2 regions of the Kosakonia oryzae genome follow, and region 1 is predicted to be linked to the other one. Evidence: predicted binding sites of a transcription regulator. Region 1 holds the regulator's gene; the other holds the start of a gene.
The links. Region 1 encodes Fur, which represses iron uptake genes when iron is present. Its sites were predicted from a motif close to ATAATAATGAGAACNACTATCAA; they were not measured.

Region 1 (4,428 bases):
ACTGTTTGTCTGCGGCGGCAACTCCCCTTACGTTACAGAGCAGTACCGGAGCGCTTTGCTTGAACAGTTCCCGCAGGCGCGCGCGCATGTGATTGCTGGCGCCGGCCACTGGGTGCATGCGGAAAAACCTGAAGCGGTGATGCGGGCAATTAATCGTTATCTCGCTGAAAAGTCAAACTGATTAAAAAGGCGGCGACCGGTCGCCAGAACGCGTCCGCCCGTTGGCGCGCCCGTTATGCTGATGTATGATGGCGCGCTATTCAGCCCGGGCGGCAGCCCGATTGCTTGTCTTTCCCGTAGTATGCTTAAACATGGCTAAAGAACAAACGGACCGTACAACCCTGGATCTGTTCGCGAATGAGCGTCGCCCGGGACGGCCGAAGACGAATCCGCTCTCGCGTGATGAACAGTTACGCATCAACAAACGCAATCAGCTAAAACGCGATAAAGTTCGTGGGCTTAAACGCGTCGAGTTAAAACTGAACGTGGAAGCCGTTGATGCGTTAAACGAACTTGCCGATGCGCGTGACATGAGCCGCAGCGAACTTATCGAAGAGATGCTGCTGGCACAGTTGAGCGCATTGCGCGGAAAGTAATTACTCCGAATCACCTCTCTTATTTTTACGTTTTCATGTGTCATACAGTGCACTCCGCGGCGATAGCTGTTTTCGCGCGCTTCTCTGTTCTGCTATGATTGCCCTTATCTGTGGGCAGAGCGCCACCATCATATTCATTAGGTTTCAAGAGGTTATTTTACTCATGGCAATTACAGGTATTTTCTTCGGCAGCGACACCGGCAACACCGAAAATATTGCGAAAATGATTCAGAGTCAGCTTGGTAAGGACGTTGCCGACGTACATGACATTGCCAAGAGCAGCAAGGAAGATATCGAAGGATATGACATTCTGTTGCTCGGCATTCCGACCTGGTATTATGGCGAAGCGCAGTGCGACTGGGATGATTTCTTCCCGACGCTGGAAGAGATTGATTTTAATGGTAAGTTAGTTGCGCTGTTTGGCTGCGGCGATCAAGAAGACTATGCAGAGTATTTCTGCGATGCGCTGGGTACGATCCGCGATATTATTGAGCCGCGCGGCGCGACCATCGTGGGCCACTGGCCAACTGCAGGCTACCATTTCGAAGCCTCTAAAGGGCTGGTGGATGATGACCATTTCGTTGGTCTGGCGATTGACGAAGATCGTCAGCCAGAAATGACCGCAGAACGTGTACAAAAATGGGTTAAGCAAGTTCGCGAAGAGCTGCACCTTGATGACATCATCAATGCCTGATTTTACGGCGTAATCTGTGGGTTACGTAGTATTAATAGGTAAAAGCAATGGAAATAATTGCTACAAATTTTTAACTTTTTTCTCCATCGCTGTACAATAAGCCCTGCTAAAGTGGTGTCATGAAGCACAGGAGTTGCTGGTGACACCACGTTTTAAAAGCTTACTTTACTTGAGGACTTGCAGTTTTCATTTAGCCATGGCAGTTCTATAATGAGACGCATTATCCCAGGTGCATTCCTTCTAACTTCCATTGAGGAAGTGAATCGTATAGCAACAGGACAGATTCCGCATGACTGACAACAATACCGCATTAAAGAAGGCTGGCCTGAAAGTCACGCTTCCTCGGTTAAAAATCCTGGAAGTGCTTCAGGAACCGGATAACCATCATGTCAGTGCGGAAGATTTATATAAACGACTGATCGACATGGGCGAAGAGATCGGGCTGGCAACAGTATATCGTGTACTGAACCAGTTTGACGACGCCGGCATTGTGACCCGTCATAATTTCGAAGGCGGGAAATCCGTTTTTGAACTGACTCAGCAACATCACCACGATCATCTGATTTGCCTCGACTGCGGCAAAGTGATCGAATTCAGTGATGATTCCATCGAAGCGCGCCAGCGTGAAATCGCCGCGAAACATGGCATTCGTCTGACGAACCATAGTCTTTACCTGTATGGCCACTGCGCCGAGGGTGACTGCCGCGAAGATGAACACGCGCACGACGCGAAATAACCCCTTTTCATACTCAAGCCAACCTTAAGGTTGGCTTTTTTTTTGCCCTGCAGAAACAAAAATGCCCGACAGGTTTTCGCCGCCGGGCAGATTACTTCAACAATAATTACGCTTTCACACTATCCACACGGCTGAAACGTTTGCCGTCCGGGCTGGCGGTACGGATCTGCACTTCCCCGCTTACCTGCGGACGCGCTTTATCATCATAACGCAGCCAGTTTTTACCGCCGTCCGTAGAATATTCCACGACCATTCCCGGGAAGCTGGTATTGGCTTCCAGCTTGCCGCCAACCACGCGCGCGCCCGGTACAGGCAGGCGATAGTTGATACCGGCTTTGTCCAGTTTTGCCAGTTCACGATGACCTAACAGATTTGCAAAGCGGGTCCAGTCTTTATCCAGCGCTTTTACATCGACCAGATGAGTTTCACCGCCTTTGTACTCGCGACCGGCCTGATAATCCTGTTCCCAACCGGCGCGGTGCCAGGCACGTTCTGCGACCGCAATCATGCGTGGATAAATCATGTACTCCATCTGGTTGTCGGTACGTACCACTTCACTCCACAGCTGAGCAGAAAGACCATAGGCTCCAGGCCATGGTTTATCTGATTTCGCGTTGAATGGATTGCCATCACGATCCAGTGAGGTTTCAGCATTTTGCGGCATGTTGTCTGGCGCAAAGCTGAAGATCTTGCGCTCATTGCTAAAGCGCGTGCCCCAGTAGTAGCCGCTTTCCGCCGGGTGGACTTCGTTCGGGAAGTCGAGGTAAACATAGTCCGGGTTCGAGACAATGACGCGGAACCCTTTGTTCGCCCAGTCATTTACCGAATCGAAACCGCCCCAGTAGAGCGTATCCCAGAAGTTAACATTGACGTGATCGGTGGCAAACTCGGCGGCATTTTTGGCATCTTTCAGGCCATCCTGCCATGCCTGCATGGTGCCGATACCGTGCGCTTTCACCAGCTTGCTAACCTCAATACCAAAGTAGCTGGAAAGATGCTCAACATCTGCAACCTTACCCTCTTTGACCATGGTCTGGCAGACCTGAGACTTCGCCCACGGTTTGTCCTGGTTGCTCTGATCGATGATGCCTTTGCCCGCTTCCGGTTTTTTCTGGTCGGTATAACCCGCTCCCAGATAGATGTTTTTCGCTTCGTCACCGCCAAAATGCCAGGTGTTCAGCGGTACGCCCGCTTCTTTGTGCATTTGCTGGATTTCGCCAATCACCTTATCGACGAAATTGCGCGACGAATCGAGGCAAGGGTTCAGATAGCCAGTACGGTTATAGAACTGTACCCCGGTGGTATTAGAGGTGTCCGTCGGATCAAGCAAACGGTACTGATTCGCCTCTTTCTCTTTACCCTCTTTCATCAGGCGGTCATAGCGTGCTTCCATTGAGATCACGGCTGCACGGGCGTGCGCCGGCATATCAATTTCCGGGATCACTTCAATCTGTCGCGCTTTCGCGTACTTCAGTATGTCGATGTAATCGGTACGGCTGAAGTGGCCGCTGCCATTGTTGTTGCTGTCCGGGCCGGAACCCAGTTGCGGCAGCAGGCAGGTTTTCTCGCTCAGATCGTGGCAACGTTTACTGCCGATGTCGGTCAGCTCAGGCAGACCGGGGATCTCAATACGCCAGCCTTCATCATCAGTAAGGTGAAAGTGGAATTTGTTCAGCTTATAAGCTGACATCTGATCCAGCAGGCGCAGTACGGCATCTTTGCTGTGGAAGTTACGTCCCACATCAAGCTGAATACCGCGATAATCAAAGCGCGGTGCGTCTTTTGCTTCAAGCCGTGCAATTTTCTGCTCGCCGCTGGAAGGGATCAGCGACAGCAAAGATTGCAGGCCGTAGAACACGCCAGCCTGATCAAAGCCAGTGATTACCGCCTCATTTGCCCCAATATGCAACTGATAGGCACCCGATATGGCTTCATCACCCGCAAAAGCCTTCACTGCGATCTCTGTACGGATGGGATAACTGCCCTCTTTGACGCCCAGCAGCGCGAAGCGCGACTTCACGGCTTCCTGCGCATCCGCACCCAGCGCAGAGAGATCGAGCTTCACGCCTTTGCTCAGATCCACATCCTGACCGGAGATTTTTACCTCCTGCGGCGTGGGGACAATTTGGCCGCGCAACGTGGAGAGGTTCAGCGCTTTTACGTCGCTATTTTTCTCAAAGCGTGCTTCAGCGGTCATCAGGATGTTTTTATCATCCGGCGTACGTTTCCACTGGCCGTCGAGCGGCGTAACAAACTGGAACAGATCTTCGGTATCGGTATTGGCAATCACTTTTGCCGTTGCCCCTTCGGCCGTCACATACCAGCGAGGCAGCACATCGGTGACGAACAATTGCCAGTACTCATTAACAATCGGAATTTCCACCGCCTGCTTTGCCGGGAAG
Region 2 (4,428 bases), 450 kb from region 1:
CGGGAAAGTGTCGAAGGAACCGAGCAAGGCGCTGATGCTTATCCACAGCGTGGACGCACAAACTGACGCAAAAATCGATACGTTGCGCGAGATTTATAAAGCGCGTTTCGCGCAGGAATCGGTGATGCGCGTGGATCAGCCGGTTTGCGTTCAGTTCTGATGTGCAACCCCTCTCCCGCAAGAGAGGGGTGAATCACTTACAGCACCACACCCGCAAAAGCGGCGGAGAGCAGGCTCACCAGCGTTGCCCCGTAGACCAGGCGCAGGCCAAAGCGGGAGACGGAATTGCCTTGCCGCTCATTCAGCCCCTTAATGGCACCTGCGACGATGCCAATTGAGGCAAAGTTGGCAAATGACACCAGGAACACTGACAAAATCCCCAATCCGCGCGGCGTCATCTGTGCGGCGATTTTTTGCAGTTCGATCATCGCCACAAACTCATTAGCGACCAGCTTGGTGGCCATGATGCTGCCAGCCTGCAACGCATCGCTGAGTGGAATGCCAACCAGCCACGCCAGCGGATAGAAAACATAGCCGAGAATTTGCTGGAAGCTGATACCGAATAGCGCAGAGAAGAGGGCGTTGACGGCGCTAATCAGGGCGATAAAACCGATCAGCATTGCCAGAATAATCATCGCTACTTTGAAGCCTGCCAGAATATATTCGCCAAGCATCTCAAAGAAACTTTGTGATTCGTGGAGTTTTTCCAGCTTAATTTCCGGTTCCGCTTCCGGGCGCGTGGGATTAATGATCGACAGCACAATAAAGGTGCTGAACATATTCAGGATCAGCGCGGCGACCACATATTTCGCATCCAGCATGGTCATATAAGCGCCGACAATCGACAGCGAAACCGTCGACATTGCCGTGGCGGCCATGGTGAACAGGCGGCGTGAAGAGAGGTCGGCGAGTATCCCTTTGTAGGCAATGAAGTTTTCGGACTGACCGAGAATCAGCGAACTGACAGCATTAAAGGATTCCAGCTTGCCCATACCGTTGAGTTTCGACAGCAGGGTTCCGATCAGGCGAATGAAAACAGGCAGGATCCGCCAGTGTTGCAAAATGCCGATCAACGCTGAAATAAAAACGATGGGACACAGCACGCCAAGGAAAATAAATGCCAGCCCTTTTTCGCTCATGCCGCCGAAAACAAAACCCGTGCCTTCACCGGCAAATTTCAGCAGCACTTCGAAGAAACCGGAAACATATTTAATCAGCGTTAATCCGCTTTGCGCATGCAGGAAGAACCAGGCCAGCGCCATTTCGATGACGATCAATTGCAGAATAAAGCGAAAACGTATTTGCCGCCGGTCGAAACTTACCAGCCAGGCGAGCGCGAGGATCACCGCCAGCGCCAGCAGAAAATGTAGGAAATTAATCATATCTCTAATTTTGCAGGTGAATGGGGGAGTATTTAGCCATAGCCGCGAGATGCGGTAAACATAAAGTTAATGCTTTGTAAGCTAAGTTATCGCTTTATTTCAACCACTTCTGCATAAGAGCCGCTTCGCCTGAGGTAGCCTGCTATCCGTTTACATCCAGTTATTATTCTTGTCATATTTTGCTTGAGTTTCTCGTTACCGTAATGATAATCACTATCAATGCAATTTACTTTTCTTTGCAACCGTTGACTGCACATGACACCAGGGGCGTCCTCCATGTTTGTTCCATTTCTTATTATGTTACGTGAAGGCCTCGAAGCGGCGCTGATCGTCAGTCTGATTGCCAGCTACCTGAAACGCACCCAGCGCGGACGTTGGATTGGGGTGATGTGGATTGGCGTTTTCCTCGCCGCTGCACTCTGCCTGGGGCTGGGGATTGCCATCAACGAAACCACCGGTGAGTTTCCGCAAAAAGAGCAGGAGCTGTTTGAGGGAATTGTCGCGGTGATTGCCGTGGTGATCCTCACCTGGATGGTGTTCTGGATGCGCAGAGTGTCGCGCAACGTCAAAGTGCAACTTGAGCAGGCGGTAGATAACGCGCTGGCGCGCAGTAATCATCACGGCTGGGCACTGATTTTGATGGTTTTTTTCGCCGTTGCGCGTGAAGGGCTGGAATCGGTGTTCTTTCTGCTGGCGGCATTCCAGCAGGATCTCGGTATCTGGCCGCCGCTTGGCGCAATCCTTGGGCTGGCAACGGCCGTGGTGCTGGGCTTTCTGCTCTACTGGGGCGGGATTCGCCTTAACCTCGGCGCGTTTTTCAAATGGACCAGCCTGTTCATCCTGCTGGTGGCCGCCGGTCTGGCAGCGGGCGCTATCCGCGCTTTCCATGAAGCCGGTTTGTGGAATCAATTCCAGGATGTGGCTTTCGATTTAAGCAACGTGCTCACCACGCATTCGCTGACGGGCACCTTGCTGGAAGGCATTTTTGGTTATCAGGAAGCACCGAGCGTGAGTGAAGTCTTTGTCTACTTTGCCTACCTGATTCCGGTGCTGGTGCTGTTTGTTTTGCCTCCACGCTCAAGAGCGCAGCCTTCGCAGGCGGCTTCCTGAGGATATGCACAGCTTCGTAGTTACAACATACTTATTTAAGGGAAGGGTCATGGCTATTCATTTTCGTCGTAGTGCTTTGCAGGTAGGGATCGCGGCGCTGATGTCTTGCGCTTTCGGGGTACAGGCTGCGGATGTTCCGCAGGTGAAGGTCACGGTAACGGACAAGCAGTGTGAGCCGATGAACCTGACCGTTAACGCGGGCAAAACGCAGTTCATTATCGTCAACCACAGCCAGAAAGCGCTGGAATGGGAGATTCTCAAAGGCGTGATGGTGGTGGAAGAGCGTGAAAACATCGCGCCGGGCTTCAGCCAGAAGCTGACCGCCAATCTGCAACCTGGCGAATATGATATGACCTGCGGCCTGCTTACTAACCCGAAAGGGAAACTGGTGGTCAAAGGCTCGGCAACTGCGGATGCGGCAAAAGACGATGCATTGTTGAGCCTGAGCGGAGCCATTACTGATTATAAAGCCTATGTGGTGGCGGAAACCGCGCAACTGGCCTCCGGTACGAAAGCCTTTACCGATGCGGTAAAAGCCGGGGATATTGAAAAAGCGAAAGCGCTGTATGCGCCAACTCGCCAGCACTATGAACGTATCGAACCGATTGCTGAACTCTTCTCCGATCTGGATGGCAGCATTGATGCCCGTGAAGATGATTACGAGCACAAAGCGGACGATCCGAAGTTCACCGGTTTCCACCGCCTGGAAAAAGCCCTGTTTGGTGATAACAGCACCAAAGAGATGGGCAAATATGCCGATCAGCTCAACAGCGATGTGCTGGATCTGCAAACGCGCATTAATGAACTGGCGTTCCCGCCGTCAAAAGTGGTGGGCGGTGCAGCCGATTTGATTGAAGAAGTGGCGGCCAGCAAGATCAGCGGCGAAGAAGATCGCTACAGCCACACCGATCTGTGGGATTTCCAGGCCAACGTTGATGGCGCGCAGAAAATTGTCGATCTGCTGCGTCCGCAACTGCAAAAAGAGAATGCGGAGTTACTGGCGAAAGTTGATGCCAACTTCAAGAAAGTGGATACCATTTTGGCGAAATACCGCACCAAAGATGGCTATGAGACGTACGACAAGCTGACCGACGCCGACCGTAATGCACTGAAAGGGCCGATCACCACGCTGGCGGAAGATCTGGCGCAGCTGCGCGGCGTGCTTGGGCTGGATTAACAATATGAAGCAACATGATGATCATGGCGTCAGCGAACCTTCGCGCCGCCGTTTACTGAAAGGGATGGGCGCGCTGGGAGGCGCGCTCGCAATTGCTGGCGGATGCCCGGTTGCCCATGCCGCAAAACCACAGAGTGCGCCGGGGACGCTGTCGCCGGATTCGCGGATGGAAAAGCAGCCTTTTCTCGGGGCGCATCAGGCCGGGATTTTGACGCCGCAGCAGGCGTCAATGATGCTGGTGGCTTTTGATGTGCTGGCTGCGGATAAAGCCGATCTTGAACGTTTGTTTCGCTTACTGACACAGCGCATCACTTTTCTCACTTCCGGCGGCCCGGCGCCGGATACGCCAAACCCACGGCTGCCGCCAATGGATTCCGGTATTCTCGGGCCGTATATCGCGCCGGATAACCTGACGGTCACCGTTTCTGTGGGCCAGTCGCTGTTCGATACGCGTTTTGGTTTGCAGGCGCAGAAGCCGAAAAAACTGCAAAAGATGGAACGCTTTCCCAATGATTCGCTGGATGCGGCATTGTGTCACGGTGATTTGCTTATCCAGATTTGCGCGAATACGCAGGATACGGTGATTCACACCCTGCGCGATCTCATTAAGCACACGCCGGATTTACTCAGCGTGCGCTGGAAACGGGAAGGGTTTATCTCCGATCATGCGGCGCGCAGTAAAGGCAAAGAGACGCCGGTGAATCTGCTGGGATTTAAAGATGGCACCGCCAACCCGGACAGCAGCGATAACACGCTGAT

Region 2: efeU (iron uptake transporter permease EfeU) is a predicted target of Fur. The motif match lies at 1,580-1,602, and genes of this name have one in related genera.

The regions. Positions count from the first base shown of each region.
Region 1 is NZ_CP014007.2:3,778,819-3,783,246, forward strand. It holds gene ybfF (esterase) at 1-181, shown strand, start outside; gene ybfE (LexA regulated protein) at 312-596, shown strand; gene fldA (flavodoxin FldA) at 760-1,290, shown strand; gene fur (ferric iron uptake transcriptional regulator) at 1,580-2,026, shown strand; gene AWR26_RS17960 (beta-N-acetylhexosaminidase) at 2,133-4,428, opposite strand, start outside.
Region 2 is NZ_CP014007.2:3,332,754-3,337,181, reverse strand. It holds gene AWR26_RS16015 (DUF3574 domain-containing protein) at 1-160, shown strand, start outside; gene AWR26_RS16010 (NupC/NupG family nucleoside CNT transporter) at 198-1,382, opposite strand; gene efeU (iron uptake transporter permease EfeU) at 1,659-2,492, shown strand; gene efeO (iron uptake system protein EfeO) at 2,542-3,669, shown strand; gene efeB (iron uptake transporter deferrochelatase/peroxidase subunit) at 3,674-4,428, shown strand, end outside.